Regions from separate parts of the Paenibacillus graminis genome, predicted to be linked through region 3. Evidence: predicted binding sites of a transcription regulator. Region 3 holds the regulator's gene; each other region holds the start of a gene.
What was found. The regulator Rex, encoded in region 3, represses fermentation and respiration genes when NADH is low (regulators of the CRP and FNR family bind a similar motif). The targets are predictions, from matches to a motif close to TTGTGAAATATTTCACAA.
Positions count from the first base shown of each region.

Region 1: a site for Rex is predicted at 5,545-5,562, ahead of PGRAT_RS18965 (polymer-forming cytoskeletal protein). Genes of this name have one in related genera too.
Region 2: a site for Rex is predicted at 2,481-2,498, ahead of adhE (bifunctional acetaldehyde-CoA/alcohol dehydrogenase). Genes of this name have one in related genera too.
Region 4: a site for Rex is predicted at 5,595-5,612, ahead of PGRAT_RS29045 (formate/nitrite transporter family protein). Genes of this name have one in related genera too.

Region 1 covers NZ_CP009287.1:4,416,074-4,424,301, forward strand. Annotated here, with positions in the region: gene PGRAT_RS31235 (AraC family ligand binding domain-containing protein) at 1-195, opposite strand, end outside; gene PGRAT_RS18940 (stalk domain-containing protein) at 389-1,060, opposite strand; gene PGRAT_RS18945 (DinB family protein) at 1,351-1,830, opposite strand; gene PGRAT_RS18950 (AraC family transcriptional regulator) at 2,000-2,875, opposite strand; gene PGRAT_RS18955 (LysE family translocator) at 3,045-3,626, shown strand; gene PGRAT_RS18960 (AraC family transcriptional regulator) at 3,646-4,419, shown strand; gene PGRAT_RS18965 (polymer-forming cytoskeletal protein) at 4,925-5,485, opposite strand; gene PGRAT_RS18970 (polysaccharide deacetylase family protein) at 5,693-6,391, opposite strand; gene PGRAT_RS18975 (YkoP family protein) at 6,402-7,019, opposite strand; gene PGRAT_RS18980 (ABC transporter ATP-binding protein) at 7,219-8,133, opposite strand.
Region 2 covers NZ_CP009287.1:4,865,271-4,873,498, reverse strand. Annotated here, with positions in the region: gene PGRAT_RS20975 (carbohydrate ABC transporter permease) at 1-600, shown strand, start outside; gene PGRAT_RS20970 (ABC transporter substrate-binding protein) at 734-2,197, shown strand; gene adhE (bifunctional acetaldehyde-CoA/alcohol dehydrogenase) at 2,574-5,195, shown strand; gene pflB (formate C-acetyltransferase) at 5,458-7,719, shown strand; gene pflA (pyruvate formate-lyase-activating protein) at 7,852-8,228, shown strand, end outside.
Region 3 covers NZ_CP009287.1:4,596,380-4,604,607, forward strand. Annotated here, with positions in the region: gene PGRAT_RS19670 (3-hydroxyacyl-CoA dehydrogenase family protein) at 1-478, opposite strand, end outside; gene PGRAT_RS19675 (AAA family ATPase) at 611-2,113, opposite strand; gene PGRAT_RS19680 (hypothetical protein) at 2,106-2,648, opposite strand; gene PGRAT_RS19685 (cell wall elongation regulator TseB-like domain-containing protein) at 3,417-3,935, opposite strand; gene PGRAT_RS19690 (amidohydrolase) at 3,979-5,280, opposite strand; gene PGRAT_RS19695 (redox-sensing transcriptional repressor Rex) at 5,267-5,920, opposite strand; gene dinG (ATP-dependent DNA helicase DinG) at 6,482-8,228, opposite strand, start outside.
Region 4 covers NZ_CP009287.1:6,701,788-6,710,015, forward strand. Annotated here, with positions in the region: gene PGRAT_RS29025 (MOSC domain-containing protein) at 1-346, opposite strand, end outside; gene PGRAT_RS29030 (GNAT family N-acetyltransferase) at 327-857, opposite strand; gene PGRAT_RS29035 (MFS transporter) at 933-2,144, opposite strand; gene PGRAT_RS29040 (molybdopterin-containing oxidoreductase family protein) at 2,263-4,368, opposite strand; gene PGRAT_RS29045 (formate/nitrite transporter family protein) at 4,647-5,474, opposite strand; gene PGRAT_RS29050 (FAD-dependent oxidoreductase) at 5,739-7,103, opposite strand; gene PGRAT_RS29055 (formate--tetrahydrofolate ligase) at 7,422-8,228, opposite strand, start outside.

The sequences.
Region 1 (8,228 bases), 180 kb from region 3:
TGTGAGATAGAACAGCATCCCCGGTTTTAACAGGTACCTTTTGTTCTCAATGGTAATACTGCCCTTCCCAGCGCTGGCGAATATAAGCTCATGATGATCCAACGTCCGGCTGAGCCGGCTTGAAATGGGCCTTGTATCCTTCCTTGATCTGAAGTTACAGTAGTGAATATGAAAAAAAAGATGGCCCAGCTTCATCGTTATGCTTCCCTCCTGATTTGCCGCATGAACCGTGTGAAGCTTAATAAGATCTTATTTTTCCAAAAAATACGCTGTATTGCAAATCGGATTCCGAAGCCCGCCATAAAAAAAGTACCCCTCAGCATTCAATCGGAGAACCAGCGGTTTATCCAATGTGAATCTAACGGGTACACTTTATTATAGTAGGTTATTATTGGTAGTATGAAGTAGTCAAGGGAATGAACACGGATGAGCCGTCTTTCACTTCTCCTGTTACATAAAGTTTGCTTACTCCTGCAATGTTCGCTTCTATCGTTACAAGTCCTTCCTGAGCTGTAATGTTCTGTTTCTTAAGCACAGTGTCGGTATCACTGTCTATAATGGAGAAATCTTCAATATCGTCGCCGATAGCTGCAACCTGGAGATAAAGTTTCTGATATTTCTTATTAGGGTAGAGCATAAAAGAACTTCCTCGTGTTCCACTGCCGTTATCGAAATGGACATCTTTATAGTCCTTGTCTTTGTAGACTGTTTTATCCGGATCTTTGGTGTGATAGGAGGAATCGAATCCGGCAGCAATGGATACTCCCTTCGTTTGCTCACCCAACAAGATTGTGTTGGCAGCCGCATCAAAATTAACGGTAACCCCTAACACATCGGATACAGCTCTAACCGGTAAGTACGTTGTATTATTATAAGTAATCGGAGCGACAACTGCGCCGCTGCTGTTCTTAAGCTGAACGGGTTGTCCGTCCATTTTGAATTTGATACCAGGATTCAGGAAAGCCTTGATCTCCTGCAGATTGGAACCGGCATATACCCCAGTCCCCATGCCCCCAAGTACAGCAAAAACAGTTAACGCAGCTGTCATCTTCTTCTTCACTTCGTCAAACCCCTCTCCGCTATTTCAAATTTTAATTTCTTATATTGGAAGTATAATCAACTAGCCGCCCGTAAGCAATATTTTCCTGGGTTGCTTCATTTGAATCTGCACTCTCACGATTCTACTTCTATCAAAAATTATGACTTAGTTACATCTCCCCTACAGCATGGACAAACGCAAAAAAGGCGGACCATCACTGATAACCACCACCACATTTCCTGTGAGGATGATTTCAATGAGGTCCGCCCGATTGTAAGAAGTACTGATTTTACGGTTTTATAGAATATCTATTAACGATTCCGCTTCCAGCTCTTCTGCAGCTTGCGGATGAAGACGATCTGCCCGATATGATAGGCATTATGGGTAGTCACATTCCCGACGATTTCCCACCACTGGCTGCCGGGGAATTCCTGTACGTCTTCTGCCAGCTGCGCTTCGGTTAACAGGCTCTGCCAAGCCAAAAGCACCTCCAGCAATCTTGTATGGAGCTGCTCGAACGGGATCCCCTGAGGTAGCTCAAATGTATGGCTGTTGCTCTCCACAGAGGGTACCGCTTGAATACTGGCTTCCCGGTACCGGGTCTGCCAGGTCTGATTCCAGTACAGCAGATGCTGGACCAGCTCGGCAATACTGTTGCTGTCTTCGTCCGCCTTCCATGCAGCCTCTTCTTCGCTTAAGCCCTGCACGGATTCTGTGAAAGTCACATACCAGCTGGGGTCATTTGCATTCGCGAGCAACTGGTTGCTCAATACTTCCCGGGCTTGAACCAATAACCATAACACCTCACTCTTGCTGTTGATAAATACATAGTAACCATACCATATTGAACTTGGCTGCTGGGATCAGAGAACGTTTTTAGTTAAAAAATACAGCCGCCTGCGTTGAACCTTTCAAGGCTAACCCTGCAGGATTCTCGGTTGTCCGTTCTACTGAACGGAATTAATTCGACACTTGAACAGGTATCCATATTTCACTTCTGTACGTAGGCGAGGTGGTATCCTGGCTCTCATTCCATAACATTTCCGGCCCCTCCACTAACTCGTAGTTGGAAGAAGGAAACCATTCGGAATAAATTCTGCCCCAAATATTCTGGAGAGTATCCGGAAACGGCCCCACGGCTTCAAATACAGCCCATGTAGAAGCAGCAACCTCAAGCTGCGCAAAAGGCTCCGGACCTTCCAGTGTTGTAACAACCCCGATGTAATGATCCAGCTCCCCTTTTTCTTCCATGCGGTCCTCGGAGAAATTGACCGATGCGCTGATGATCCCCGCCGGATCGGTATTCGACAGCAGCTTCAGTTCGGTGATCATCTGCAGGTTCAGGCTTTGCGCCATGGCGGCAATCTCCGGGTTCACACCGCTGAATTGAATGGGAACCCTTTTCTTCAGCCCGACAATACGAAACGCCTCTTTTTCCTCGATACGGTAATTCATTTCACTGCCTCCTCTTATAGTCAACTGAAAGGTCATCCGGGGGAAGGACTTCAGAGAGGGACTACCCGCCCGCGCTTCAGATGGAGTCACTCCGTGAAAAAGCTGGAACGCCTTTGTGAACGCATCCGGTGAACTGTAACCGACCTGCATCGCCACGTCGATGATCCGCAGCTGGCTTTTTTGCAGCTCAAATGCGGCAATCGTAAGTCGTCTGCGGCGGATATACTCCGAGAGCGGCACCCCGGCAAGGAATGAAAACATCCGCTTGAAATGATATTCGGAGCATAATGCCCGTCTGGCAACCTCTTTAAAATCAATCTCATCTGTGAGATGATCTTCAATGTAGGATAATGCATCATTCATGTTCTCAAGAACGTTCATGCTTTTGAATCCTCCCCTCGAACCTAGAATAACAGCCTTTCAGGACCCGGTTCCGACAGTTCGTGCACAGATTTGACGGGTGCTTCTTTTATTGGACGCTGCAATAATATACTATAGCCATTTCGCAACAGGGTGTATATTCATGTGACTACTTGTATAGGAGGTCATTATGAACATCGCATCCTTCATTATTTACTGTATTGTGGTCACATTCACACCCGGGCCTACCAATATAGTTATTTTATCATCTGTGCAGCATCACGGTGCCAAAAAAACCATGGAATACGTCTGGGGAGCAACGATCGCCTTTGGTCTGCTGCTTGCCGCTTCTGCCTTGCTTAATCATGTGCTTGCCGGCATTATTCCAAATATACTGGTCATCATGCAGATTGTTGGCAGTCTTTATATGCTCTACCTGGCCTATCAAATCTATCGGATGGGGCGTGCAGAAGCCGCACCGGTGCAGACCGCCAATTTTGCCTCAGGCCTGCTTATGCAGCTAATCAACCCGAAGGTGCTGCTGTTCACCTTAACCGTTATTCCCAGCTATGTCCTGCCTTATTATAGTTCGGCTTCGGCTTCGTTTCTGTTTGTGCTGATGATTACGGTCATCGGATTTCTGGCGTTTGTAACCTGGGTGGTTTGCGGCGCTGTCTTCAAAAATTTGCTGCAGCAGCATCACCGGTTGTTCAATACCCTGATGGCACTGTTTCTCGTGTATTCCGCAGTGATGGTGTCAGGGATTCTATAAAGCCTTGGAGGTGAGTTCCGTGGAGAAATTCAACTATGCCAAATCGGCAGATATCCTGTCCCTGTCAGCAAGCTTTACCGATTTCACTTACAAAAAGCATTGCCATGAGGAGTATGCCGTCGGAGTAACCCTGCGCGGGATTCAGCAGTATAACCTGGAAGGCAGCTTGCAGGCTTCTCATAAAAATGGCGTCATGCTGTTCAACCGTGAACAGTATCATGACGGCAGCTCCTATGACAGGGAGGGCATTGATTATGTAATGCTGTACATCAAACCGGATTTGTTCTCTGAAATCCTCGGGGGCCAAGAATTGCGCTTCACCTCCCCTATTGTCTACGATGCAGATTTGGCTTCCTGCATCCTAAGCCTGGACCAATCGATCCGTAGCGGTGCAGATGATGCTTGGTCCAGTGAGCTGTTGTTCAAGCTGGGAGGCCTTGTGTCGAAGACGGAGATCGCCGCACCGAGGAGGAAGAACAATGCTTTTGTGCATAAAGCGAAAGAAATGATGAACTCCCACATAGATCAAGTGCTGAAGCTGGATGACCTGTGTCAAGAATTCGGCCTGTCCAAATATCAGTTTATCCGTGAGTTCAAAAGCCATGCCGGCATCTCACCCTATCAATTTTTTCTGAACTGCAAGGTGGAGCGTGCCAAACAGGCCATTGAACGTTCAAGGGATATTTATGCAGCTGTGGCGGATTACGGCTTTGCCAATCTGACCCATCTCAACCGGCATTTCAAAAGCATGTTCGGAATTACGGCTTATGAATATATGTCGCAGCTTAGTTAGCCCCCTGGGTATCCGGCTCTTAACGTACCCAATCCTAACTCGATTTCTTTAACCAACAGGAACGTCAATTCCTGCTTCATCTGGACTGGAGAATCCTTTAATGAACCCTTAGGCAATTCCAAGTGGAAAAAGGCACACTAATTTATCCGAGTACCCTGTTCTCCGAGTAGTGAAGTGGAAAAAGGTTAACTAATTCGGCTCATTTCGCTCCTGAAGAGGGAATATGGACTAATTAAGTTTACTTTTTCCACTTCTTTCGCACATTTATTGATTTTGGGGAGAAATAAGTTCCCTTTTTCCACCTTGGTTGCTCACCCAGTTTCTTCAGATGCTTTTCTTACAACAGTGGACTGCCGCGTGTGCAGGGAAGAATCTACTTAAGGAACGGCCTCCACTATCTACAATTATGCAAAAAAAAGCCTGTAGGTTTCGAACCCTGATCGGGTACGGTCTACAGGCTTTTTTTTAATGAAGATGAAATGATAGCTGTTTATTTGAAGCTGAATTATTTAACGGCTGTTTCGCCGGTTACTTTACCTTCGAGGACTGCACTTGTTTTCAGATCATCGCTTTTAAAGTACAGGTTGCCGTCGATTGTTGCTGTTTTGTCAAGTGTAAATCCTTTGGCTTCTACATAAACGTCACCTTTGATTGTTCCGCCCTGCACTTTGAAGTTTTCACTCTGAACAGTCACCTTAGGAGCAGTCAGTGTATAGCTGGCAGTGATCTTGTGGTCAGCGTCTTGAGCATACAGAGCCAGTTTGCGGTAAATTGCATTTTCTGCTTTGCCTTTGTCATGGAATTCACCGGCAACAACCACATCGGTGTCCACGGTCAGGTCATTCAGAATAGCTACGATCCAGTTGCCTTCTGCACTTACTGCTTTGGTGAAAGCATCCGCTTGGTTTACGATGGACGCTGTGCTTTGTGCATCTGTAGTTTCAGCCGCTGCACTTGCAGCCGGAGATGCGCTTGCCGCCTCTTTGGCTTTATCATTATTATTTCCACAACCCGACAGCAACGCTGCCGCCACACCTGCAACAATAAGTCCTTTTACTAGCTTCACAACAATTCCCCCTGTTTTTTGGTATATTCATAGTATATATTAAAATTTTAATAATAACAACGTGATGAATTTCACAAATTTGTGTCTATCATTTTTTGATTATACAAATTCGGACTATATGGCAGTGCAGTCGCTTTCATGCAAAAATTATGTAAGATTTACAGCAGCGACTGACAGTGTTAATCCAAACGGAGCACTTGTCTCAGGTTAAGCCATTTCGTCCAGCCGGACACATTTCAGGTTTCTGGTTTTCAACTGGTTCAGTACTTCCTCCAAAGCCAGCAGCATATAATGAGGGGCATTTCCGTCGGCCCCCAGCGTATCCCCGCTGTCATGCAGCACAATGATAGACCCGTCCCTAATACGGTTTAACAGGGTTGAACGCAGGGAAGTCTGACATTTCTCCCGGCTCCAGTCATGTGCCATCAGCGACCACAGCACGATCCGGTACTGCTTCAGGCGAAAGAAATCGAACATATTGATCAACCCCCAGGGCGGACGGTAATAATCAGGACGGGTTCCGACAATTGACTCCACAATATCTGCAGTCCGCTCCAGATGTCCGTTCCGGATGGTGCCGGGAAGCATAAGCCAGTTGGAGGTATGAATATAATTATGGATGCCAATCTGATGGCCTTCCCGGTCCATTCGCTTAATCAGCTCGGGATATCGTTCCGCTTGCGAACCAAGGACGAAAAAGGTGGCTTTGACATTATGCAGTGCCAGAAGATCCAGCAATCTGGGGGTATACTCCGGATGCGGCCCGTCATCAAAGGTGAAAGCCACCTCCTTGGGTGACGTCCCCCGGCGCATGACGCCATACCCGGCCAGCCGCGTAATCAGACTGGGAACTACCATATATAGAATAAAGATGCTGATGATTCCAATAGTCAAATGTAATAGCATAGCTTCTCCTTCAAATCGATATTTTTTCTCCTGACAGCTTCTGCCCGGGAGAAAAACGGTTTTTCAGTGAGGCGCGTGAATGAATCAGCAGCATCGGAACCAGCTTTTCGGTATGTTGACTGACTCTGTGCTTCCCTTCCGGGTGCAGTGCAGACAGCAGCAGGCGGAGATAAATCGTCGTCATCCGTCTGAAAAATCCCGGCTGCATGGCCTGCTGCTCAAAACCTAGCCCATGCGTGATCCCCCGGTGCAGCAGCGTGATCCCCAGCAGCGCCTTGACCTGCTTAAATTCTGACTGCGATTCGAAGGCTTCATTAATCTGGCGCATCGATTGACGCAGCATTCTTGCCGTGCGCAGTGCAGCCCGGTCTGAACCTTCCGACTGAATCAGCTTCAGGATGCTGCCATTATCAAGGTGCAGCTCTCCTACCCATTCCCCGTCATGAATGACGGTAGCATCCTGGCATACGATTGCCTGGCCTCTGTGTTTTTTGAGCATTACGCTGCAAATTCCAAAGTGTGAAGTCCCCGCTCCACGAAAATGTGAACCCAGTGCAAACACCTTTTCCCAGGCCATCCAGAGCGACTGTACGGTGTTTTTGAGTATTTTAGATTCCAAACCGTTCACCTTCCCCTAACAACGATTAATAGTTATAATCTCTTATCTTGTCTCCTTTGTTTGACGCTTCACGCTGATGATTCCCTGCCCGCTAATTAAAAAAATGAAAATGACCAGAATCATGAAGGCAAACATTGCAAGATTGGCAAGGGCTGCACCTCTTAGCATCCCTGCCAGCTTGTTCTTACGGATTTCCCATTGTATCAGCTTAAGATGCCCTTCCCCCCATCAGTTCCACAAAATAATCTTCCAGCGAATGATTCTTTTTACTCAAGCTTTCCAGCTCCACGCCCGCTTCTATCAGTGCTTTATTCAGCTCAAGCTGCTGTACGGCATCGTAAATGCGGATCTTCCGGGAACCCAGCACCTTGAAGTTGGTGAGGCCCAGCTTGTGCTCCAGCACATACACCGCTTTGCTGCTCTCTCCGGTAATCAGTTCGATGTATTGCGTGTTCTTGCTCCGGATCCTATCCATCGCCACTTCCTCCAGCAAAATTCCGTCACGGATCATGCCGATGGTATCGGCAACCTGTTCCATCTCCCCCAGAATGTGGCTGGAGATCAGCAGCGTCATTCCATATTCCCGGCTCAGCATGCGGAACACTTCACGCAGCTCCTTGATACCCATGGGGTCCAGTCCGTTGATCGGCTCATCCAGAATGAGCAGCTCCGGTTTAGTCATTACCGCCCGGGCAATGCCCAGCCGCTGCTTCATCCCCAGGGAGAACTGCTTGACCGGCTTTTTGTCCACACCCCTCAGCTTGACCAGCTCCAGCGCTTCTTCCATGGCCTTCGCATCGTAGTACCCCATATACTCCCCGTGCAGCTGGAGGTTTTCTCTCGCCGTCAGTTTGTCGTAGAACACCGGATATTCAATAATGCTGCCCATACGCTTCAGCATTTCATAGGAATGGTCTGTCATGCTCGCTCCAAAAAATTCGATATACCCCTCTGTCGGCTTTACCAGATTGGTGATCATTTTCAATACCGTAGTTTTGCCCGCTCCGTTTGGTCCCAGGAACCCGTAAATTTCGCCTTGCTTAATGTTCATGTTCACACCGCTAACAACCTCTTTGCCTTGATACTCCTTGGTTAACTCCCATGTCCGCAATATAGTGGTCATTCCGTTATCCCCTTTAGCTTCTTCGTTTTTTTCTAGTTCTTATTGTAAACAGCGGAATTTTCTTTTTTATTACCGGAATCTTACGAAATTCTTAA
Region 2 (8,228 bases), 270 kb from region 3:
TTCGTAGGAAATATGGTTGTGACCCTTATTGTACTTGGCCTTGCTTCCTTCAGTATTTCCCGGATGAATGTGCCTTACCGCAAGGTGTTTTATTTCTTCTTCCTGATGACTCTATTTATCCCGGCGACCAGCTATATGATTCCGAACTTCGTCAATCTGAAGGAGCTTGGGCTGCTGAACCAGTATGCGGCGTTCTGGCTGCCGGCGGGAGCGAATACGTTTTACTTCCTGCTCCTGAAGAACTTTTTTGACGGAATCCATCCGGAGATATTTGAAGCCGCGCGCATTGACGGGGCCTCGGAGCCGCGCAGCTTTTTCTCGATTGCTGTGCCGCTGTCCATTCCCATTTTTGCCACACTGGCGATCTTTATTTTCTCAACCGCCTGGAATAACTGGTTCTGGCCGTCCCTTGTCATGCACAGTGAGGATAAGTACACTCTCGCCACAGCGATTTATAAATATGTAATCGCCGTAAAGGCGCTCAACACCAATATCAAGTTTGCCATCCTCTTTCTGGTCTCTCTGCCGCCGATCCTGGTCTTCCTGCTGTTCCAGAAATTTATTATGCGCGGCGTGGCTTTGTCGGCAGTGAAGGGGTAGTACGGGGGTGTGCGTTCGGCTGATTAGATCGTAAACCTGCACATGAAAGGAATATAAATACACCTCGTGCGGTCACGGGTTCTCTCTTAAGATGAATCTGTAAGCTAACTATGAATGGAAAAGGGGAGTTTCAATGCGTAAATTTTCCAGCGTCCTAGCCTGTCTCCTAGTGACGGGATCGTTGTTATCCGCCTGCAGCGGCAACAATAACAACAATAGCGCCAAGGGAACAAATGGGGGAGAAGCATCACCGGCTGCCACGGACAAAGCCGCAGACAACAGTGCAGCCGCCAATGCGCCGGCAGATGATATTACTCAGCGTAAGATCACCATTAAGATCCACTATCCTACACCGGACCTGACGGAAGTGCGGGCCCAGGAGGATGACAAAATCAAGCGGTTCCAGGCGGAATACCCGAATGTAGAGATCGTCAAAGATGACTGGCAGTACAACGTTAGTGAAATCGGCGTGAAAATGGCTGCCAATGAAGCCCCGACCTTCTTCAATACGTATGCCACGGAAGCGAAATTTCTCGTCGAAAAAGGCTGGGTGGCGGATATTACCGATCTGTGGAACAAATATGAGTACAAGGACCAGATCAATCCCGTCCTGCAAAACCAGTTCATCATTGACGGCAAGGTGTATGGGATCACCCAAAAAGGCTATGTAACCACTACGATGATTAATAAAAAGATGCTGGATGACAAAGGTGTGGCAGTTCCGGCCATGGATTGGACCTGGGAGGATATGCTGAACACGGCCAAAGGAGCGGCCGACGCCAAAAAAGGCATCTCCGGTATTGCGCCAATGGGTAAGGGCAATGAAGCCGGCTGGAACTGGACCAACTTCCTGTTCGAAGCCGGGGGTGAGATTCAGAAGATTGACGGCGGCAAAGTGGTGGCAGCCTTCAATACCGATGCGGGTGTGAAGGCACTGGATTTCTATAAGAAGCTGAGATGGGAAGCCAATGCTATTCCTCAGGACTGGGCACTGGGCTGGGGCGATGCTGTAGGCGCATTCCAGCAAGGACGCACGGCGATGGTGATGGCCGGTTCCGACGGTGTGATCGAGCAAGCCCTGAATCAGGGCGGTTTGAAGCCGGAGGATGTGCTCACTTATCCAATGCCTGCTGCGGAAAAGGGCGGCAAGCATACGGGTGTACTCGGCGGCGACTATCTGGTCATCAATCCGAACGCCACCCCGGATGAGCAGGAGATGGCTTTCCGCTATATCACTTTTGATTACTTCTCTGACAAAGGCCTGGAAGCACTGGATGCTATTCTGCAGCAGCGTAAAGCGGACGGCAAATACTTCATCCCGCCGCTTCTGGACTACTATGCCGCTGATTCTGATTTTGGCAAGAAAACCAAAGCTATCTATGATAAGTATGACATAGTCTACCAGTACAATCCGGATATTATGGCTCTGCTGGATGGCAAGCCTGAGGCACAATACAATACACAGGATTACTATGCAACGATGTCCAATGTGATTCAGGAGCTTTTCTCCAAAAAAGGCACGGACTCCAAAACCCAGCTTGACGCCGCAGCAAAGACCGTACAGGAAAAGTTCTTTGATACGATTAAGGTAGAGTAGTGCGGAGAATAGAGTAGTCCGTGAAGACAAGTAAATGGTTGAGAGGGTAGAAGGCCGGGAGGTTTCCCGGTCTTTTCCATATTTAGATAGCGATTTGGTAACGTCGCAGCTGGATATGTTTTCAAGATGAAGAGGCTATTTAAAAGCGAAGTTTGTCAAGTGAAAAAATTCACGTTCGAAAAAAAGACAAAAATATCGATAAATAAATACACAAAATGGAATAAAACCCTGATTAAGAGCGAATGAAAGCGCTTTGAAAACAAATCAAAAAAAACTTTATACTTTGTGAAAGATTTCACTATACAACCCCGATGCGATGTGATAAGATAAATGTGTAGAGAAAAACAACCTAAAAATTGACAGGAGGACGAGGGAGATGGCAGTTAAGAACGAAGTCGCCGCCCAAGTGAAACAAACCACTGCTGAAGAGTATATTCAGACTTTGGTGGATAAAGCAAAGAAAGCTCAAGAAGCTTACATGCAGCTGGATCAAGAGCAGGTTAACACAATCGTTCATGCAATGGCTCTGGCAGGACTCGACAAGCACATGTACCTGGCAAAGCTCGCCGTAGAAGAAACAGGCCGCGGCGTTTATGAAGACAAAATTACGAAGAACATCTTCGCAACAGAATATATCTGGCACGGCATTAAGTATGACAAGACAGTAGGCGTAGTAGAAGACAATCAATATGATAGTTTCCAAAAGATCGCCGAACCGGTCGGGATCGTTATGGGTATCACACCGGTAACCAACCCAACATCCACCACGATGTTTAAGGCGCTGATCGCCGCTAAGACACGTAATCCTATTATATTCGGCTTCCATCCATCTGCGCAAGAATGTAGTGCCGCAGCAGCTAAGATTCTGCATGATGCAGCTGTAAAAGCTGGCGCTCCTGAGAACTGCATCCAGTGGATCGAGTTGCCTACGATGGACAAAACAAACGCACTTATGAACAATCCGGACGTTGCGCTGATCCTGGCAACAGGCGGTTCGGCAATGGTTAAGGCAGCTTACAGCTGCGGCAAACCGGCTCTTGGCGTAGGCCCTGGTAACGTGCCTGCCTTCATTGAAAAGAGCGCCGATATCGATCAGGCAGTAACAGATCTCATCCTTTCCAAAACATTCGACAATGGTATGATCTGCGCTTCTGAACAAGCGGTTATCATTGAAGAAGCCATCTTCGACCAAGTGAAGAAGAAAATGATCGCCAACGGCTGCTACTTTGTAAATAAAGAAGAAGCTGCCAAGCTGACAAGCGGCGCTATGAACGTGGAAAAATGCGCAGTAAACCCTGCAATCGTAGGCCAATCCGCTGTGAAAATCGCTGAAATGTGCGGAATTCAGGTTCCTGCCGGCACTAAGATTCTGGTAGCAGAGCTTGAAGGCGTAGGCACCAAATATCCGCTGTCCGCTGAAAAATTGAGCCCGGTTCTTGCTTGCTACAAGGTTAAAAATGCTGACCAGGGTATCGAACGCGCAGCACAAATTGTTGAATTTGGCGGTATGGGCCACAGCTCGGCCATCCACTCCAATAACGAAGAAGTGATCATGAAGTTCTCGAACCGTCTGCAGACCGGACGTATTCTCGTCAACTCGCCTTCCACACATGGCGCAATCGGCGATATCTACAATACGAATATCCCTTCACTTACTCTGGGCTGCGGATCATACGGCCGCAACTCTGTATCGCAGAACGTAACTGCCATCAATCTGATCAACGTGAAAAGGGTGAACCGTCGTACCGTGAATATGCAATGGTTTAAAGTACCTGACAAGATTTACTTCGAAAAAGGAGCCACTCAGTACCTGGCCAAAATGCCTGACATCACACGCGTTGCTATTATCACTGACCCTATGATGGTTAAACTGGGTTATGTAGAAAGAGTTGAGCACTACCTGCGTCAACGCCAGACTCCAGTAGCGATCGAAGTGTTCTCGGAAGTTGAACCGGATCCATCGACTACAACTGTAGAAAAAGGTACTGCTATGATGAACAGATTCCAGCCGGACTGCATCATCGCACTCGGCGGCGGTTCCCCAATGGATGCTGCCAAAGGCATGTGGCTGTTCTACGAACATCCGGACGCTGACTTTAACGGTCTGAAACAGAAGTTCATGGATATCCGCAAACGCGTATACAAATTCCCTAAGCTTGGAAACAAAGCGAAATTCGTAGCGATTCCAACGACTTCGGGTACAGGTTCTGAAGTAACATCTTTCGCGGTTATTACTGACAAAACTACTGCCAACAATACGAAATACCCATTGGCTGACTACGAGCTGACTCCAGACGTAGCGATCATCGATCCTGAGTTTGTATACAGCTTGCCAAAAACAGCTGTTGCCGATACAGGTATGGACGTTCTGACACATGCCATCGAAGCTTACGTTTCGGTTATGGCAAGCGACTATACGGACGGTCTGGCTATCAAAGCTATCCAACTGGTATTCCAATACCTTGAAAAATCGGCACTGCAAGGCGACAAGCTTGCCCGCGAAAAAATGCACAACGCATCTACGCTGGCTGGTATGGCTTTTGCCAATGCATTCCTGGGCATTAACCACAGCTTGGCGCACAAATGGGGCGGACAGTACCACACTGCCCATGGCCGCACCAATGCCATTCTGATGCCGCATGTTATCCGCTACAACGCCAAGAAACCTACGAAGTTCGCTTCGTTCCCTAAATATTCGCACTTTGTAGCTGACGAACGTTATGCCGAAATCGCCCGCATTCTGGGATTGCCTGCCCGTACCACTGAAGAAGGCGTAACAAGCTTGATCAACGCTATCCGCGACATGAACAAGAAACTCGGTATCGAAGAGTCGTTCCAGGCGCTTGGTTTCGATCCTAAGGATTTCGAATCCCGCGTAGATTATCTGGCTGACCGTGCATTTGAAGACCAATGTACAACTGCCAACCCTAAACTCCCGCTGGTTTCTGAACTTGCTGATGTATATCGTAATGCTTTCTACGGCAGATTCGACAACTAATTAACGGTTGTATGGCAAAAAATAAGGTTAAAGGTTAATATGGAACTGGATGGAAGTGACAAATATCACCGAAATAGTGATATTTGTCACAGTCCTTTTTCAGAAAATAAACTAAAATGTTTATATAAACAACGGTCCCGGTTATGGAGATGTAATTGTGAATTTTATAACAATCAGATCTTTTGGGGATCACGAGACACGGGATTAACCTTCAAGCCCGCGATCTCTACAAATATATTAAATATAAATGGAGGGATTTAGCATGTCGGTGATTGAAAAAGATGTACAAGAAGTTAAGGCTGGATGGCGCGGTTTTGTAAAAGGAAAATGGTCCAGAAAAGTAAATGTGAATGATTTTATTGAAAAGAACATCAAACCTTATCTTGGCAAGGAAGACTTCCTTGCAGGTCCTACTAACAACACTACTGAACTTTGGAAGATTATTTCCGAAATGACCAAGCAAGAAATTGCTAATGGCGGCGTACTGGATGTGGATGTTAACACCGTATCCACTATTGTATCTCACCAGCCTGGCTACATTGACAAAGACAAGGAACAAATTGTCGGCGTTCAGACTGATGCGCCTTTCAAACGTTCCATTCAACCGTTTGGCGGAATCAAGATGATGATCGATGCCACCAAGGCTTATGGCTTCGAACTTCCGCAAGGCATTGTTGACATGTTCACGAACATCCGCAAAACGCATAACCAAGGCGTATTTGATGCATATACTTCCGAAATGAGAGCTGTTCGTAAAGCCGGTATCATCACAGGTCTTCCTGATGCTTACGGCCGCGGCCGCATCATCGGTGACTACCGTCGTGTAGCTCTTTACGGCGTTGACTTCCTGATCAAAGAAAAGAAACAAGATCTTGCGAATCTTGAAGTGGATTCCATGTCCGATAGCGTTATCCGTCTTCGTGAAGAACTTTCCGAACAGATTCGTGCACTCGGCGAACTGAAACAAATGGCTCAAATGCATGGAATGGACATCTCCAAACCTGCAAACAATGCCAAAGAAGCTTTCCAGTGGGTATACTTCGGTTACCTCGCAGCTATTAAAGAACAGAACGGTGCGGCTATGTCCCTTGGACGCGTATCCTCTTTCCTTGATATCTATGTAGAACGTGACCTTGCAGAAGGCACTTTGACTGAAGAACAAGCACAAGAACTGGCTGACCACTTCATCATGAAACTGCGTATCGTGAAGTTCCTGCGTACTCCTGACTATAACGAATTGTTCAGTGGAGACCCTACATGGGTTACTGAATCCATCGGCGGTATGTCTGTAGACGGAACAACACGCGTTACCAAGAACAGCTTCCGTTTCCTCCACACCCTGTACAATCTGGGACCAGCTCCAGAGCCAAACCTTACTGTACTGTGGTCGGAAAAATTGCCTGAAGGCTTCAAGAAATTCTGTGCGAAGGTTTCCATCGAAACCAGCTCGATTCAATATGAGAATGACGATTTGATGCGTCCGATCTACGGAGACGACTATGGTATTGCTTGCTGCGTATCCGCAATGCGCATCGGTAAACAAATGCAGTTCTTCGGAGCCCGCGCTAACCTGGCCAAAGCTCTGCTGTATGCAATCAACGGCGGTGTGGATGAAAAATCCGGCGTGCAGGTAGGTCCTGAGTATCCGGCCATCACTTCCGAATATCTTGACTATGATGAAGTAATGAAACGCTTCAAACCGATGATGGAGTGGCTGGCTAAGACTTACATGAACACGCTGAATGTTATCCACTACATGCACGATAAATATTCTTACGAACGTATCGAAATGGCTCTGCATGACCGCGATATTCTGCGGACTATGGCTTGCGGTATTGCAGGTCTGTCTGTAGCAGCTGACTCCCTGAGCGCCATCAAACACGCTAAGGTAAAAGTAATCCGTAACGAACAAGGTATCGCGGTAGACTTCGAAACTGAAGGCGAATTCCCTTGCTATGGTAACAATGACGATGCCGTCGACAGCATCGCAGTAGAACTGGTTGAATCCTTCATGACGATGATCCGCAAACACCACGCTTACCGTGATGCGCTGCCGACTCAATCGATCCTGACGATTACTTCCAACGTAGTATATGGCAAGAAAACTGGTACTACTCCTGACGGACGTAAAAAAGGCGAACCTTTCGCTCCAGGTGCGAACCCTATGCACGGACGCGACAAGAAGGGTGCTTTGGCTTCCCTGAGCTCCGTTGCCAAACTGCCGTACGAAGATAGCTTGGATGGTATCTCCAACACCTTCTCTATTGTGCCAAAAGCACTGGGTAAGGAAGAAGAAGGACGTAAATCCAACCTGGTATCGATGCTTGATGGATACTTCGCAAGCAAAGGTCACCACCTGAATGTTAACGTATTTGCCCGCGAACAATTGCTGGATGCTATGGAACACCCAGAGAACTACCCACAATTGACCATTCGCGTTTCCGGCTATGCTGTTAACTTCATCAAGCTGACTCGTGAACAACAAATGGATGTTATCAACCGTACATTCCACGGTGCAATGTAATACACAAGCAGTAGCTTGGGTTCTAGGTATACAGTGAAATAGCTGCAAGGTGATACCGCTCTTGACCTCAAGGGCGGTAAAATCTTGTTTAAAATTGTTTAAAATTTTAAATTTTCGAAAGGATGACCTCCTATGGCTAACGGACATATACATTCCTTAGAAACCTTTGGAACCGTTGACGGACCAGGTATTCGTTTTGTTTTGTTCATGCAGGGCTGTCTCTTGAAATGCCAATACTGCCATAATCCTGATACCTGGGGATTGAATGAAGGCAGAGAAATGAGTATTGAAGATGTACTCGCTGAAATTGAGCCGTATCTAAATTATTACCGCTCCTCCGGTGGCGGGTTGACCGTTTCCGGCGGCGAACCAACCTTGCAGGCGCATTTTGTAAAACAGCTGTTTGCCGAAGTGAAAAAACGCTGGAACTTGCATACTACACTTGACACCAACGGTTATAATGAAGGCGACAAAATCAATGATCTGCTTGAATTGACAGATCTCGTGCT
Region 3 (8,228 bases):
AAGTTTTCAGTCCGCGCACAATCTCAACGAGATCCACCTTCCCTACAGGATGTATAAAATGCATGCCGATGACGCGTTCCGGGTACATTGTAGAACTGGCAAGCTCAGTCAAGCTGAGTGTAGACGTGTTGCTGGCCAGAATAATGTGACTCGGACACACCTGATCGAGCTGATTGAATACTTTTTGCTTCGCTTCCAGATCCTCGGTAATGGTCTCAATAACCATATCACAGGAGCTGAGTTCTGCGAAGTGTGTCACTTTTTGAATACGGCTGAGGATAAGCTTCTTTTCGGCTTGGGTAATAGCCCATTTCTCAAGCTGTTTGTCGAGACTTGTCTCGATCATTGCATAAGAATAGTCCAGTCTTTCTGCGGTTTTCTCCACCAGCATAACATCCAGGCCCTTGGCTGCCAGCATTTCAGCAATCCCTTGGCCCATTGTGCCACCACCGATGACACCAATTTTCTTAAAATTCATCTAAAAGTCTCCATCCTTTCAGGTATCTATACTTTTGTATTGTACCTTGTCTGTCGTAAAAAATAAGTAGCCCGACATATAATAATATCTTAGCATGTCTGAAAAGTAAAAAAAAATAACCGGCATAAAGAATTATGCCGGTAAAAGGACACTGTCACGAAATTGACAACGAAATTGCTCTCCGGAGAGAACTTCTTCTTTCATTAAAATGTCAAGGGAGTAATCAAATACATTTCGCTGCTTGCCGAGAAGCTCATGCGTCCGTACCATTAACTCGTCCAAAATTTTACTGTTTTCCTTCATTAACTCTTCTGTGGTAACCATTTGCAGATTCGCGATACCCAGTGAGGTTAGCCCTGACTTCATCATTGTCTCCACGATATTGAGCGCCTGGTCAAAATCTCCGCGTGATCCTGTGCTTCGGCCACCATAGTACATTTCTTCCGCCACAGCGCCGCCAAGGGCAATCATAATCTGATTTTCCAGGTAATCCTTAGTGTACAGATACTGTTCGGTCTGCGGATTATGCCGCACGTAACCCAGGGCTTGTCCACGGGGTGTGAGCGTAACCTGGCTAACGCTTCCCGGACGCAGCAGCTCGGCCATAATGGCATGTCCCAGCTCGTGGATAGCTACCCGCTTCTTCTCTTCATGGTTGGTTTCCCGGTCCGTCTTCTCGCCCATCATGACCTTGTCGATCGCCATCGAGAGATGGCGCTGCTCCACTTGAGTCAGGTTCTCGCGCATCATGTAGATCGCCGCTTCGTTCATCACGCTCTCAAGCTGGGCACCGGAGAAGCCATAAGCCTCCTCCGCTATTTTGTCCAGGTCAACCTCCTCATGCAGCGGCTTGTTCTGGGCATGCAGATCGAGGATGGACTTGCGGCCCTTCTTGTCCGGCATGTCCACCTGGATATGACGGTCAAAGCGGCCGGGGCGCAGCAGCGCCGAATCCAGCATCTCCTTGCGGTTCGTTGCCGCAACCAGCAGGATGCGCGGCGTATCATTATTGTAAATTCCATCCATCTCCGTCAGCAGCTGATTGAGCGTCTGATCATATTCACGCTGCTGTCCGCCTTCGCGTTTGCCCCCGATGACGTCAATTTCATCGATAAAAATAATCGCGCTTTGTTTATTTTCCTTGAGGGCACGCGCACGCGCATCTTTGAACAGATCGCGCACACGTCCGGCGCCGACCCCCACATACATCTCAACGAACTCGCTGCCTGATGCGGCTACGAATACGGAGTTGGTATAATGCGCTGCCGCTTTGGCCATCAGGGTCTTCCCGGTTCCCGGAGGGCCTGTCAGCAGAATCCCCTTCAGCGGGCGGATGCCGAACTTGCTGATTTCTTCATGCCGGATCAGGAAATCCAACGCTTCGCGCAGCTCCTGCTTGGCATTATCCTGTCCTCCGATTTCTTCAAAAGTCAGCTTCGACGGGCCGTTCTTTTTACGTTTTTTGTCCCCTCCGGCATTTACGGTCAGCCCCCCGCGCAGATGGGCAATGAGCAGAAGTGCGCCGACCATGCCTGCCGCGATGATCACCGGGAAAATATTAATCCCGACAAAAGCCATAAATATCACCAGTACAGGAACAAATCCGATTAATACCTCTTTCCAGAACTTAGGCATTATTCCACACTCCCATCGTTGCCGCAGCGCGTGGCAAAATCATAAATTTGCTTTTCTTGCCGTCGCTCAGGCTCACATATACGTTATTGTCATCAATTTCGGTTGCTGCAGTTACACCGCTGTATTTGGAATTCTGAGTTTTCAGTTCATCCAGCTTCGCGGGAATTAATGTATATTTACGGCTCTCCATTGCTTCAGCAACCGAGAACATCGCTTGATCCCAATATTCATCCAGCAGCTCGCTGGAATGCTGCTCCACATCCAGTTTCAGTGTCCGGCCGTCAATCGCCGATCTGCCTTCGGTATTCACATACTGCACCAGTTCGCGCAATTTAGTGCCCGGCTGCAAATCCAGTTTCAAAGTGACCTCATTGCGTTTAATAGAGATATGGGAATCATTCACTCCCTCATATGCAGATACAATTTTTTGCAGCGGCTCCTGCACAGCGAACTCCCGATAGGAATACCAGCCGCCAAACAAAAGCGCAGCCGACAGCAGAGACGTTAGCAGTACTGGCATAAGACGTAGTTTCAAGAAACGTCCTCCTCTCAATGATAAAAAAGTGAAAACATAATAAATTTTAAAAAATAGCGGGTCTAGCGCTCTTCCGAGACTGGCATGCTCTTAAACATGCCTAAGTACAAATAGTAGTATATCACAGGTGTATATACGAATTCGAAGAAAAGTGTGAATATATTTAAAATTTTCAGTACTAATTTTTGGGCAAAATGACAGCCTGTTTCCCCTTATATCGACAGCAAAGACCGCAACGTTTAGGGCTGCGGTCTTTTTGGGATGCTTCGGATAAGCACAAATTTATCCAACAGACGCTGCTAGATCCGCCTCATATGTATATACCCGAAGATATATTCAAAATCTCTACTGACCATCCCTCCATTCATTACCTTCCCGATAAGCTGCCGTGTTCGCGTCATCCCAGTTCACCCCCACACCGCTTCCCCGCAGGTGCTAGTTGGAAAAAGAATAACTAATTCTCCTCAGCACCCTGTTCTCCGGTAAATTAAATGGAAAAAGGCACACTAATTCAGCTCATTTTGTTCTTCACAAAGGAATATACCCCATACAAGTATCCTTTTTCCACTTTACACTCAAGATTGTTGATTTTGGGGAGAAATAAGTTCCCTTTTGCCAACTAGCGCCCGCTCAATTGCTTCCTCCCCATGTCCGCTTCAAGCTGCTGATAAGCCCGGCACGTTCCTGCACTACCGTCAACCTTCAAGTTACAAAAAAAGCAGGCAGACAATAACTTGTCTACCCGCTGTATATTGGCTCATGCGCTTATTACTGGTTAGGCAAGCTATAGCCGTCGCCAATCGCACTTCCATCCGCAAAACGGTAAAACTTGTAATAATAGCGTCCCTCCAACTTGTAAAACAGCTGCCACGCATATTCTCCATTGTACACACCCGGCAGGAGCCGCTCAACGGTGCTTCCCGGTAAGTCTGAGGCAATGATGGAACGGATCTTCTGCTCTGACATCCCTTTGGAGACTTCTTCAGCGTACACATCATTGTTCCCTCCGGCAGGCTTGCCGTCACGCGTAAAGCGGACCCAGACCATAAGCTCCGTCCCGGCTGTGTTACGGCCTGTAAGAACCCAGTAAATCGAGTTTTCATCCCAGACAGACTTCTGGGCTCGGGTCACCTCTGTCAGTCCTGCCCGGGCTTCAGCAACCTTTGTGGCTGCGCTGCGTTCGCTCCACTGGTCTTTCATCACGTAAGCATAGAACTGGCTTAGTCCGAACAGAAGGAGAAGAACCAGGAGTATTCCCAGCAGAAGCCATTTTCTTCTTTTCTTCAAAGTACAGCTCCCTTTCTCAAAATGCTTCATCGATCATGCTCTTTTACCGCTTCAGCAGGCCCTCAAAAGTCTCCTGCGCCTTGCGCCGGATTTGTTCCTCATCCAGCGTCAGGCATTGCCCATGCTTCACAACCTGCTTGCCGTCCACCCAGACATGCGCTACATCCTTTGCGCTTGCCGAATATACGGCATGGGACAGGAGGTCCGTATGCGGCAGGAAATGCGGCTGGTCGATATCCAGCGCAATGAAATCCGCCTTCATTCCCGGAGCAAGCCGGCCGACCCGGTCCAGAAAAATCGACTGTGCGCCGTATTCGGTCGCCATCAGCAGCGCTTCCGGTGCCGGAACCGCCGTCGGATCTCCGCTCACGCCTTTGTGGATCAAGGCAGCTAGACGCATCTCCTCAAACATATCGAGATTATTGTTGCTCGCCGCGCCGTCGGTGCCAAGCGATACTGTGACTCCTGCACGCAGCAGCTCCGGTACCCGGGCTACTCCGCTTGCCAGCTTCAGATTGCTGCCTGGATTATGGGACACTCCTACATTGTAACGGGCAAGAATCTCAATCTCTTCATCGGTCAAATGAACACCATGTGCAACTAGGGACGGGCGGGTGAACATTCCCAGCTTTTCCAGATGGGCTACCGGACGCAGGCCGTAATCCTCGGCATTCTGCTCGACTTCACGCCGGGTTTCCGACATGTGCGTATGCATCGGCAGATCCAAATCATGGGCGGCTTGAACAAACTTCACAAAAAACTCCGGCGGACAGGTGTACGGGGCATGGGGTGAAATCATCGTTGTGATTCTTCCGTCCGCTTTCCCGTGCCAGTTCCGCGCAAAAGCAACCGCTTCGGCCAATTTATGGTTCTGCACGTCCTCCGGACAGAGGCCAATAACCCCGCGCATCAGCACGGCACGGATGCCGGACAGCTCGGTAACCTCGGCAACACGGTCCATGTGGTCATACATATCCAGGAAGGTGGTGGTGCCGCCTTTCAGCATTTCCAGTACAGACAAGGAAGTCCCCCAATAGACATCGTCTCCGGTGAATTTTTCTTCCATCGGCCACATTTTTTCCTGCAGCCAGTTCTGAAGCACCATGTCATCCCCGTAGCCGCGCAACAGGGACATTGCTGTATGGCCATGGGTATTGACCAGACCCGGCATGAACAGCAGACGGCTGCCGTCAATGGTCTGGGTACCTTCTTCAATGACAGGTTCAATTTCTCCTATGTATGTGATGAGATCATTTTCTATGGTCATATAACCGCTTAACACCGGCTGCTCCGTACCCGGTACCAGAAACCGCCCATTTACAATTACAGTTTTATTGCTGCTCATCTTCCGTTTCGTCCTTTCCATCATGCAAGTAATAGGCCAGACTCTGCAAATCAGTGGTAAAATCAGCGGCGTGAATCCGGATGTTGGCAGGCGTCTTCAAAATCACCGGTGCGAAATTGAGGATCGCCTCAATACCTGAATCCACCAGAATATCTGCAACGGTTTGCGCTTCACTGTCCGGTACAGTAATAATACCGATGCGAATGCCCTGCTCGCGGATTGTGCTCCCCAGCTCTTCCATAGGCTGGACAGTCAGTGAGTTGATTTTCTGCCCGATCTTGGGCGGATAGGAATCAAAGACTGCGGTGATTTTCATCATGTCCTTTAAGTAGGCATTGTAATTGGATAATGCGTGTCCAAGATTACCTGCACCCACCAGAGCCACATTGATCTGCTGGTCAAGCTTTAGGATATGGCGGATTTTCTCAATCAGATATGATACATCATAGCCGATGCCTTTTCGGCCGAAATCGCCGAAATAGGCCAGATCCTTGCGGATTTGCGCCGGATTCAGATCCAGCTTCTGCCCCAGCTCCTGTGAAGATACGGTGGAGATTTCACGCTTCTGAAGATCATTCAGAAAACGCAGGTACACAGGCAGTCTGCGCACCACAGCCTCCGATATTTTGTCCGATTTCATATTTTCTCCTCCTAAAAGTTTTGTTAGCGTATGCTTCTTAGATCAGCTTCGTACAAAACTCACTCCGAAAGCATCATCTTAAGTTTTGTTAGCGTATACTTCCTGAAATACTTCGTACAAAACTCACTTCGAAAGCATCATCTTAAGTTTGTTAGCGCTCCAAAATTATAGTCCATCCCCCGGCGCCCTTTCGTTAGCAGAACGCCTGAGGACCGAACTATAGGTGATAACCAAAGACATATTCGCCTTCAGCACTCCAACAACGTCATTTCTGCCGTTGTTTCTGAACTCACCAGCCTTCAACGCATCAACAGCAGCATTTCTGCTGTTATTTCCGGGCATTACGAGCCTTCTACACTCCAATAACGGCATTTCTGCTGTTGTTTCTAGAGAAACCAGCCTCCGCTTCCTCAACAACGGCATTTCTGCCGTTGTTTCTGGATAAACCAGCCCCGGCTTTTCAAAAGCTAAATTTTATTTATCTCTACTTAACAAAATTTCTGATCCGCAACAGAAAATAATCATAATTTCTAATAATAAAAATTAGAATGTATAGCAGAATCAGGACACACTGCCGTCTTCAAGCCATTCGGCGATACGCGGGACCATCTGATCGGTGAGCATATGCTCCATTTTGGGTCCAGGAAGCGAGTACAGGAAGTACTTTCCATAATAAGATTCGATAACCCTGGTATCATATACAATGACAATCCCCCGGTCCTGTGCAGTGCGAACCAGCCTGCCGAAGCCCTGTTTGAACCGGATGACCGCCTGGGGTACCGACAGCTTCATAAAAGGGTTCTTTTTCTGTGCCTGCAGCAGTTCAGCCTTCGCCTCCGCAAGCGGATGGTTCGGCGGTTGAAACGGCAGCCTGACAATAGCCAGACAGGTCAGCGCCTCACCGGGAATATCTACCCCTTCCCAGAAACTGCTTGTCCCCAGCAGCACGGAAGCGGCACTATCCTGAAAACGCCGGATCAGCTTACTGCGGCTTCCGCCCTCTACGCCCTGCCCCAGAACAGTGATGTCCTGTGAGGCAAGCGCCTCCTTCAGAGGATCATAAACCTGGCGCAGCATTTTATAAGATGTGAACAGCACCAGCATTCGGCCCTGTGTCGCCACTGCAGCCTCCGCCAGTGAATGCACGAGCTTATCGACAAACCTGGCATCCCCCACACTGCCTTTGACACTGGGGAAATCGCGCGGGATAACCAGAAGTGCCTGTTCACGATACTTAAACGGCGACGGCAGCAGCGCTGTCATCAGACGCCCCTGTTCTGCGGACTCGCCCAATCCAAGATTGTCAATCATGAATTGAAAGGACTTATCCACGGACAGTGTGGCTGAGGTCAGGACAATGCTTTTCTTTTTATCGAAAAACAGCTCCTTGAGTTGGGAACTGACATCCACCGGAACAGCATACAGCTGCAGTGATTTCCCCCGGTAATTGCCGCTGCCCTCCATCCAGTAGACGATATTCTCGTCGTTCAGGTTCATGAAAAACCGCACCTGCTCGCGGATGGAGGCCAAGTCCTTGAACAGCCCGCCGATATCCGTCACCAGACTGTCCGAGGAAGACTGGCTCTCCGATTCGCGCATTTCGCTAAGCATCTTGTCACCTTTGCGGATAATTTCGCTCAGGCTCAGGTTCAGGGTGTTCTCCAGCGCAGCTATTTCTTCCCAGCCCTTTGGCTGAACACCCGGCAGAAGTCGCGTAACCAGCTGTCCCGCTTCTCCTGCTGCGGCATCGCTGCGCTCGGGCAGCAATGCAAACAGTTTGTCGCTTAGCGCGTCCCAAGATTCCTTTACCGTAAGCAGTTCCGGGTAGATTCTATCGATCACCCCGCTCCATTCAGCCGCCTGCTCGCTGCCTGAAGACTGCAGAGTCTGGCGCAGAACGGGCAGCTGTCCGCTCTTGCTGTCCTTATAGAGGCGTGTAAGCGTATGGGCAACCGTGAAGTATTTCATCTGCATGCCCAGATGCTTCCCGGCAATGTCCTCCAGATGATGCGCTTCATCAATAATAAGGTGCTCATACGCCGGTAGCAGCTGATGGCCGGCCTTGACGTCTGCGAACAGCTTGGAGTGGTTGGTCACTACGACATCAGCGATTCCGGCTTCGTGCTTGGCCCGGTGGTAATAACATTTGCGGAACCAGGGGCAGGAGCGTCCCAGACAAGAATCCGTGTCACTGGCCACAGTCTCCCAGAAATCACCGCCGCGGCCGTTCAGATTCAGCTCCTCATCATCACCTGACTGGGTCTGTGTCAGCCATACAATCATCTGCGCTGCAGTAAGCGCTTCTTCC
Region 4 (8,228 bases), 2.1 Mb from region 3:
GCGGCTGGCTGACCTGCAGCAGTGTTGTGCCGATCTCATACACATCCCCGATGCACACTTCCGTCTCCAGCAGGCCGCTGGCCGTTATATTCTCGCCAAAGGCCGAATATTCCAGTTTCTTGCCAAGCCATTGCTCCCAATAGGCATAATGCTCAATGGGATAGACACACACTGCTTTGTCCGCACCGCCGTGGTTCACAAGGTCCGCTTGCCCGTCCCCGTCGAACCCTTCCAGATGAAGCTGCACCTTACCGGGTGCGGGCATTTTGTAGATGCCTGTCTCCAGCGGCTTGCCCCGGTAATCGACGGTCTTGGGCTTGCCTACATTAAGCGAGATGACTTCCATCCTCTTTCCCTCCTGTCAGCATGCAGCTCATAAATACCTCATCAACGTAACGCCCGCCAAGAAAAAACTCCTCGCGCAGACGGCCCTCCTCCACAAATCCGCATTTGCGGTAGAACGCAAGCGCAGGTTTGTTGCAGGACAGCACACGCAGCCGCAGTTTGCGGATGCCGTTCTCCGCCGCATGGCTTTTGATCGCTTCGATCAGCTGTCTGCCAATGCCCATTCGCTGAAACTTCGGGTGAACGGCGATGTTGACCTCGCACACATGACGGTTGCTCTCCATACCACTGGGACAGCCAAAGCCGACATAGCCGCACAGTTCCCCATCCTTCAGAGCGACCAGCTGTGAACCGGGAGGGGCATGCATTAGATAATCCTCCCGTGAGCGCCACATTAACGGACCGGGTGATGTATCCTCAGTCCAGATCATATTATCAAGTACAATCAGCTCCCGGGCATCCTTGATTTCCGAGGGACGGATCGTTAAGGCATCCCTGTTCAGTTGTGGCATTCCTTCTACACTCCTTGCCTTACTAAATCACGCGGAAGACTGCAGCTGCCTTAACAGCATTCTCCCGCTGCAATTTCATGCCGTATTCCGTCCCAGTGTACGGGCGGAGCGGTTGATGTATGCATGTAACCCAAAGAATCCCACCGACAGCACAGCCATCCCGCATGCCAGCCACCCCGTCGGGGCTAGACCTCCATTGTCGAACTGGACGCCCATCAGATAAGGCCCGATCACTCTGCCGATTGCGCCAATGCCGCCGCTCAGCCCCAGATAGAACGGCGCATTGCGGTCTGCATGGTCCGAAATAAATGAAGGCATTGCCGGAGAGATCAGCATCTCCCCCAGTGTCGCCAGCAGCATCGCCAGAAACAAGCCGGCATAGCTTGGCATGAGCAGAATCACCGCATAACCACTCAAATAAAAGACGGCACTGGCCGTCATTTGCGCCGTTGAGGTTGCTGCGAACCAGCGTTTGATCAGACTGACCAGCGGCTGCGCGGCAAAGATCAGAATCCCGTTCAGCGTCCACAGAAACCCGTAAGTCTGCTTCGGCCAGCCTTCTGAGATAATAAACGGCGACACACCGGTATTCCAGATTGAATTGCCGATCAGCAGAAACATGGAGCCAATGGACATGAACAGATAAATCCGTATCTGACCCATAAGCCTCCAGCCGGATTGTGCGGGCTGCGGCTGCTTTCTCCGGGTCTGTTCGTGAGGTGAAGCTGTCCCTACTTTGCGCAAATAAAAAAAGAAAAAAACAGCAAATACAGCCGAAGTTACACCGTTTAGCACAAAGCTCAGCATATAATTGCCCAAAAATCCGCTCAGCGACGTTCCCAGTGCTACTCCTATATTGTTGCAAACATAGATGATATTAAACAGCTCTGCACGCTGCTCGGCAAACCGGAAACCGACAAATGCCTGGATGGCCGGCAGCGACAGCGAATTAAACAGTCCAAATAATCCCATTAAAATAATAAACAAATGCCAGTTGCTGCTTGCCGCCGGAATGGAGAACAAGGACAGGGCCGTTAGGGCCAAGGCTCCCACAATCAGCCGGTTGACACCGACCTTATGATAGAGCGAACCGCCCAGCAGCTGGCCGGCAATCCCCCCGAGCGCCTGAATCAGCAGAACGAAGCCGGCATCCTTCATACTCCGGCCAAGCTCATCGAATACGTACATAGTCACGAGCGGCCACATCAGTGCGCTGCCGGTTGCGTTAATCAGGCTGGCAATCAGAAATACTTTGATTTCCTTAGGATAGGCTTGCAAAAACTTCATATCTTGTCTTTCATCCCCTGTAACCTATGTGTCATTAATTCATCCAGTATCATCCTAAAACAGGGTCAAGGGCAAGTATATGGATTGACGCTTTATCGCGTCACTCAAATAAAACACATCACTTAAATCCAACAGATTCTCCGTTGGACTTCGCTTCTCCCCTACGCTTCACTTCTACAGTGGCAGAGAAAAAAGTCGCCCCGTTGCCCATATCGCTCAGCCGGTCCGGCGTCAGCACATTGACTCTCTGTTTGTGTCCTTTACCTTCCCACCACAGGCCTTGGCTGATTACGGTGCCGGGCAGCATTTTGTCCGTTACCACCGCCCACAGCTCAATAGCTCCTCTGCCGTTATATACGGTGAGCTCGTCGCCCTCTTCAATTCCCCTCACCGCTGCATCTTCGGGATGAATCTGCAGGGTCGGCCGTTTCTCCATCCGCTGGTGCTTCTCTACATTGGAGAAGGTGGAATTGAGGAAATTATGATTCGGCGGCGAAACGAACATCAGCGGGTACGCCGTTCCCGGCTGCGGCTGCCGCTCGCCGTCATAGCCTTCCTTCAGCGGTGTATAGGTTGGCAGCGGAGGCAGGCCAGCCAGCTCCATGGCCTTTGAATACAGCTCGATTTTGCCGGAGGGAGTCGGCAGGTTGTCCAGATAATCCGCCTGCGGCGACATATCCAGCTTCACGAAACGCTCAGCCGTCAGCCGCTCCAGCGTTACCCCGTTCAGATAAGGGTTGCGCGGGTAATCCAGCGCCTTACGGATCATATCATATTCGGACTCGCTGAAAGCCTCTGCATCAAAGCCCATTGCCCGGCCAAGCAGCGAAAAGACCTCCATATTGCTCTTGCATTCTCCCGGCGCATCCAATACAGGCTCCTGGAGCTGCATATAATGATGCCAGTAGGAACCGTATAGATCCACATTCTCCAACGTGGATGTTGCCGGCAGCACAATATCGGCATAAAGCGCAGTGTCGGTCATGAACAGATCATGCACGACCGTGAACAAATCCTCACGGGCGAATCCCTTCCGCACACGCTCCGCATCGGGAGCAACTACAACCGGATTGCAGCAGTAAACGAACATCCCCATCACCGGCTCTTCCTTCAGCTCCAGCGCTTCACCGATCCGGTTCATATTGATCGTGCGTGCCCGGCGGTTAGGGCGCAGATCAGGGCGGGTCAGCGCCCGGTCATTCGTGGAACTGTAGCCGCCGTTTGACTTGATCGCCCCGCCGCCGGTCTTTAGCCAGGCACCGGTAAGTGCCGGAAGACAGGCAATCGTCCGAACATTCATGCCGCCGTTGTCGTGATGCTGGAGGCCGTTGCCGATGTGGATATGCGAGACTTTAGCTTCACCGTACAGCTTAGCCAGCTTCTCAATATCCGCTGCCGCAATGCCTGTGATCTCCGCGACCCGCTCGGGCGGGTAGGCGAGCACATGGCCGCGCAATTCCTCATGTCCGGTTGTATAACGCTTAAGAAAAGCGTTATCCGTCATTCCGTCCCGGAACAGGATATGCATCAGCCCGAGCGCGAGCGCTGTATCCGTGCCGGGGTACAGCGGCAGGAACCAGTCCGCCCACTGGGCCGTGCGGTTGCGGTGAACATCAATTACAACCACCTTCGCCCCCCGTTTGCGGGCCTGCTCGGCGTAGACGACCTGATGCATGTTCGTGCTGACAATATTGCCGCCCCAGACGATAATCAGGTCGGCGTTCACCGTATCCTCAGGGCTTGTCCCGCCGTTGAAGCCCATTGTATATTTCCAGCCTGCGCTGCCTGCTGCACTGCAGATGCTCTGCTCCAGACGGCTTGCGCCAAGCGCGTTAAAAAAACGCCGGTCCATTCCGTCGACGCTGAGCACCCCCATATTTCCGTAGAAACTGTAGGGGAGAATGCTCTCCGGCCCGTGAGCTGCCGACAGCTCCTTAAAGCGCCCGGAAATTTCGCCTATGGCTTCTTCCCAACTGATCGGCGTGAAAGAACCGCTTCCCTTCGGCCCTGTACGGCGAAGGGGCTGCAGCAGCCGCTCGGGATGATGGACCCGTTCGGCCATATGCCGCACCTTGTTGCAGATCGCCCCCTTGGTGACCGGATGCCCGGGGTTGCCCTCCACTTTAATGATTTTACCATTCTGCTTATGCACTAGAAGTCCGCATGTGTCTGGGCAATCCAGCGGACATACCGCCTGAAAAACCCCATCTCCGCTGTAACTCATGGGCTGCAGTCCTCCTTTGTTGCTTGAATATGTATATTCTATAACCGCATGTGCTCCACGTAAAGAAAATAGGCGGGAACAAACTGATTCGTTCCAAGTATGCCTGGGTAATAGAGCATATGAAACACTCCCTAAGAATTCGCCGTGAGCCCGATTTCGTTCCCCCGAGTCGGATATGCACGGCGAATTTTGTTATGGGCCGGAGTAGGAACAATAAAAAACACCCCCCGATTTCGGAGAGTGCTGTGATGCTTCCAGATGGTGAGCAAGCCTGGAGTTTAGGCGTGTTTTTTTACACCGGCAGGAGCAATGCTGTCTACGGATTGGGCAACCGCCGGCGCTTTGCGCAGGTATGCCATCCAGTAAGCGAATGCGACGAAGATTGCACCGCCTGTGAGGTTCCCGAGCCAGACCGGGGCAAAATTGCCGAAGTACTGGGACCAAGTAAAATGTCCTTCGAATATGGCAGCAGGGATAAGGAACATGTTGGCTACAACGTGCTGGAAGCCGATGGCCACAAACGCCATGGTCGGAAACCAGATCCCGAGGATTTTACCGCTGAAATTATCCGCTCCGTAAGAAAGCCATACCGCCAGAGCAACGAGCCAGTTACAACCGATACCGGAAACAAACGCCTGCAAAAAGGTGGCATCAATCTTGTGTCCGGCCATATCCACCAGTTTGTCCAGATACACGCCGTCTGCGGTAAGGCCAACAACGTGGCCGAAGAAATAAGCGACGAACAAGGCACCTGCGAAATTACTGATGGTTATCAGCACCAGGTTCTTAATCGTTTCCCAGAATGAAATTTTCTTGGACATAAATGCCAGCGGCACCGCCATCATATTGCCTGTCAGCAGTTCCCCACCGGCCAGCAGCACCAAGATCAGACCTACCGGGAACACGGAAGCCCCGATAAAATTCGCAATGGAACCCCATTCCTTCGGTGCGCCTGCGATCACGCGAATGTCCAGCAAAAACCCGAGCGCGATGAACGCTCCCCCCAAGAAGCCAAGAATAAGTACGGTGCTGAGCGGGTTGTGAGCCTTCTTGATTCCGTTCTCCACCGTGACTTCGGCAATCCCCTGCGGTTTGTTATAAGCCATGATTCCTATCCCCTTCTAATTACTTAAAATTTGTTCCTTTATGTCATTGTAGCGTGTCAACTACTACAATTACGTGATAAAAATCACTTATGCAAAGACTAAGTGAAAGTTTTCACTGACATGTCAAATTTACCACAAAAGTATTCAAAGCGGAATGTTTTATTCAAGCAGAAGCGGCCAGTCCGTCAAAAAATACAGCCGTGCAGAAGCGCACCAAAAAACCGGAGCCTTCATTCGGCTCCGGGTATGGGAATGGCAGCGGGCTTAGACCGTTACAGTTTCTTTATGGGGAACCGTAGCGGGCAAGGCTTGAAGACCTGCGGTATTCAGGAAATTCCATGGTTTGTTGTAATGCGGCTGGAAGAAGAAATCGATAAATGCCAGCTGATCTACAGTCATTTTATTCTGTATGCATACCGACACGGTATTGATCGACTGCGTCAGGTCCATCTTGGACATAATCTGAGCGCCGAGGATGCGTCGGGTCGAGCGGTCATAAACCACCTTTAACTGCACCTGCTCAAAGGTTGGCATGAACTCAGGACGGTAGTTGTCGGTCAGCAATACACTCTCGACATCCATACCTTCTGCTTTGGCTGCATCTTCCGTCAGCCCGGTTCCGGCAATATTGTCTTCATAAATTTTGATCCCCGAGGTGCCCTGTGTGCCCATATAGGCGATCGTAGGCGACACCAAATTCCGGGCTACCAGCGTACCCATCCGCACTGCGTTGGTTGCCAGCGGAATATAAGCATTTTTGCCGGTCGGGTTATAGTGAATTGCGCAGCTGTCACCCGCAGCATAGATGTCCGGAAGGCTGGTCTGCATGTAGTCGTTGACGATAATCGCACCGTTAGGCAGCATATCCACTTTCCCCTTCAGCAGTTCGGTATTCGGACGGAAGCCGATGCAGAGGATAACCAGGTCTGTCTCATGCTCGCCTTTGCTGGTAATGACCTTGGTCACTTTGCCGTTCTCTCCTGCAAACGAGCTGACCTTCTCGCCCAGTGCCAGGGTGATTCCGTGATCCTCCAGGGATTGTTGAATAGGTGCCGTGAATTCTTCATCCAGGTATTTGCTCAGAATACGATCTTCGCCATCGATCAGCGTAACCTGCTTGCCGTTCATCTGAAAAGCTTCCACCAGCTCGACTCCGATATATCCGGCGCCGACAACAGTGATTCTGTCCACCTGCTGTGCTCTTTCGATGATGGTGTTGGAATGGCTGTAGTTCTTCGACAGGAGGATACCATCAAGCTCCATGCCTTCCAGCTTCGGAACAATCGGCCACGAGCCGGTGGTCATGATCAGCTTGTCATAGGAGTCATCGAATTCCTGGCCTGTCGCCAGATTGCGGGCACGCAGGGTTTTGCGGTCCGTATCGATTTGGATGACTTCATGACGCATGTTCGTCTTGACGCCAAGCTCAGCCAGCTTTTCCGGTGAGGAATAGAACAGACCCTGCGGGTCCTTGATTACTCCCCCTACATAAAGCGCGATCCCGCACGACAGGAAAGATATATTATCATTGCGTTCATATACTGTAATCTCGGCTTCAGGGTAGAGCTGGGCGGTGTTGACAATTGCGGCGGTTCCGGCATGGGTACATCCAATGACTGCTACTTTCATGGTTTCTTCCTCCTCCAAATTTGGGCATTCATTTATTTTCTCTATAGTTGTGATTTATTTCACTTTATAAATTGATTATATTGTGATTTTTCTCACATTACAAGCCTTTTTGTGATTTTTCTCACAACGTTCACAAGTTTTGCGGATTTAGTTCTCCAGGTCCCCTCTCCGTCTGCATTAGTTTTCCCCGGAACGAGTACATTATGTCTGCTGCACAGCAGGAAGGAGCAGGGAACCTTCAGCACAGCAAAGCCCCCGTACCTCTGCAGCAGTCGCAGAAATACGGGGGCTTAGGCCTGTGAACTTATATCATCCTAGCTATTCTAAACCGTTAATGGCACCGTTCAGGTCTACCTGAATACCTTCTGCAGCCGGTTTGGCTGGGAGTCCAGGCATCGTGACGATATTGCCGGTGATGATTACGGCGAAGCCTGCGCCCAGCGACAGCGTAATATCGCGGACACCCATAGTAAAACCCTCGGGGGCTCCCAGCAGTCTTGGCTGGTCTGAGAAGGAGTATGGAGTCTTAGCCATGCAGACCTGAAGCTGCTGGAGGCCAAGCTTCTCAATAATGCCCAGGCTGCGTTTCGCAGCCGGCGAGAAGGCGACCTCAGCACCACGGTAAATTTCAGTGACGATTGTATTGATTTTGGCCGGGATGTCCAGATTGTCCTCATACAAGGGGGCAAATGCCGCAGGTTGGCCTTCTCCCTGTTCCAAGAGCTTCTTCAGCTCCATGGCGAGCTCTACCCCTCCGGCACTCCCTTCAGCCCATACCTTGGAAATGGCTGCGGGTACACCCAGACGGCTGCAGGCCTCCACGACATCGTTAATCTCTGAGGGGGCATCTCCCTCGAAGTGATTAACCGCCACAAGCACCGGTACGCCGAATTTGCCCAAATTCTCAATATGGCGCTCCATGTTGGAAATGCCGGAAAGCAGGGCGGCCCGGTTCGTCTTGTACAGCTCATCTTTACGCACACCGCCGTTGTATTTCAGCGATTTCACGGTTACAACCAGCACGGCAGCGGCGGGAGTGAGCCCGGCTTGGCGGCATTTGATATCCATGAACTTCTCCGCCCCGAGATCCGCCCCGAAGCCGGCTTCCGTCACCACCACGTCACC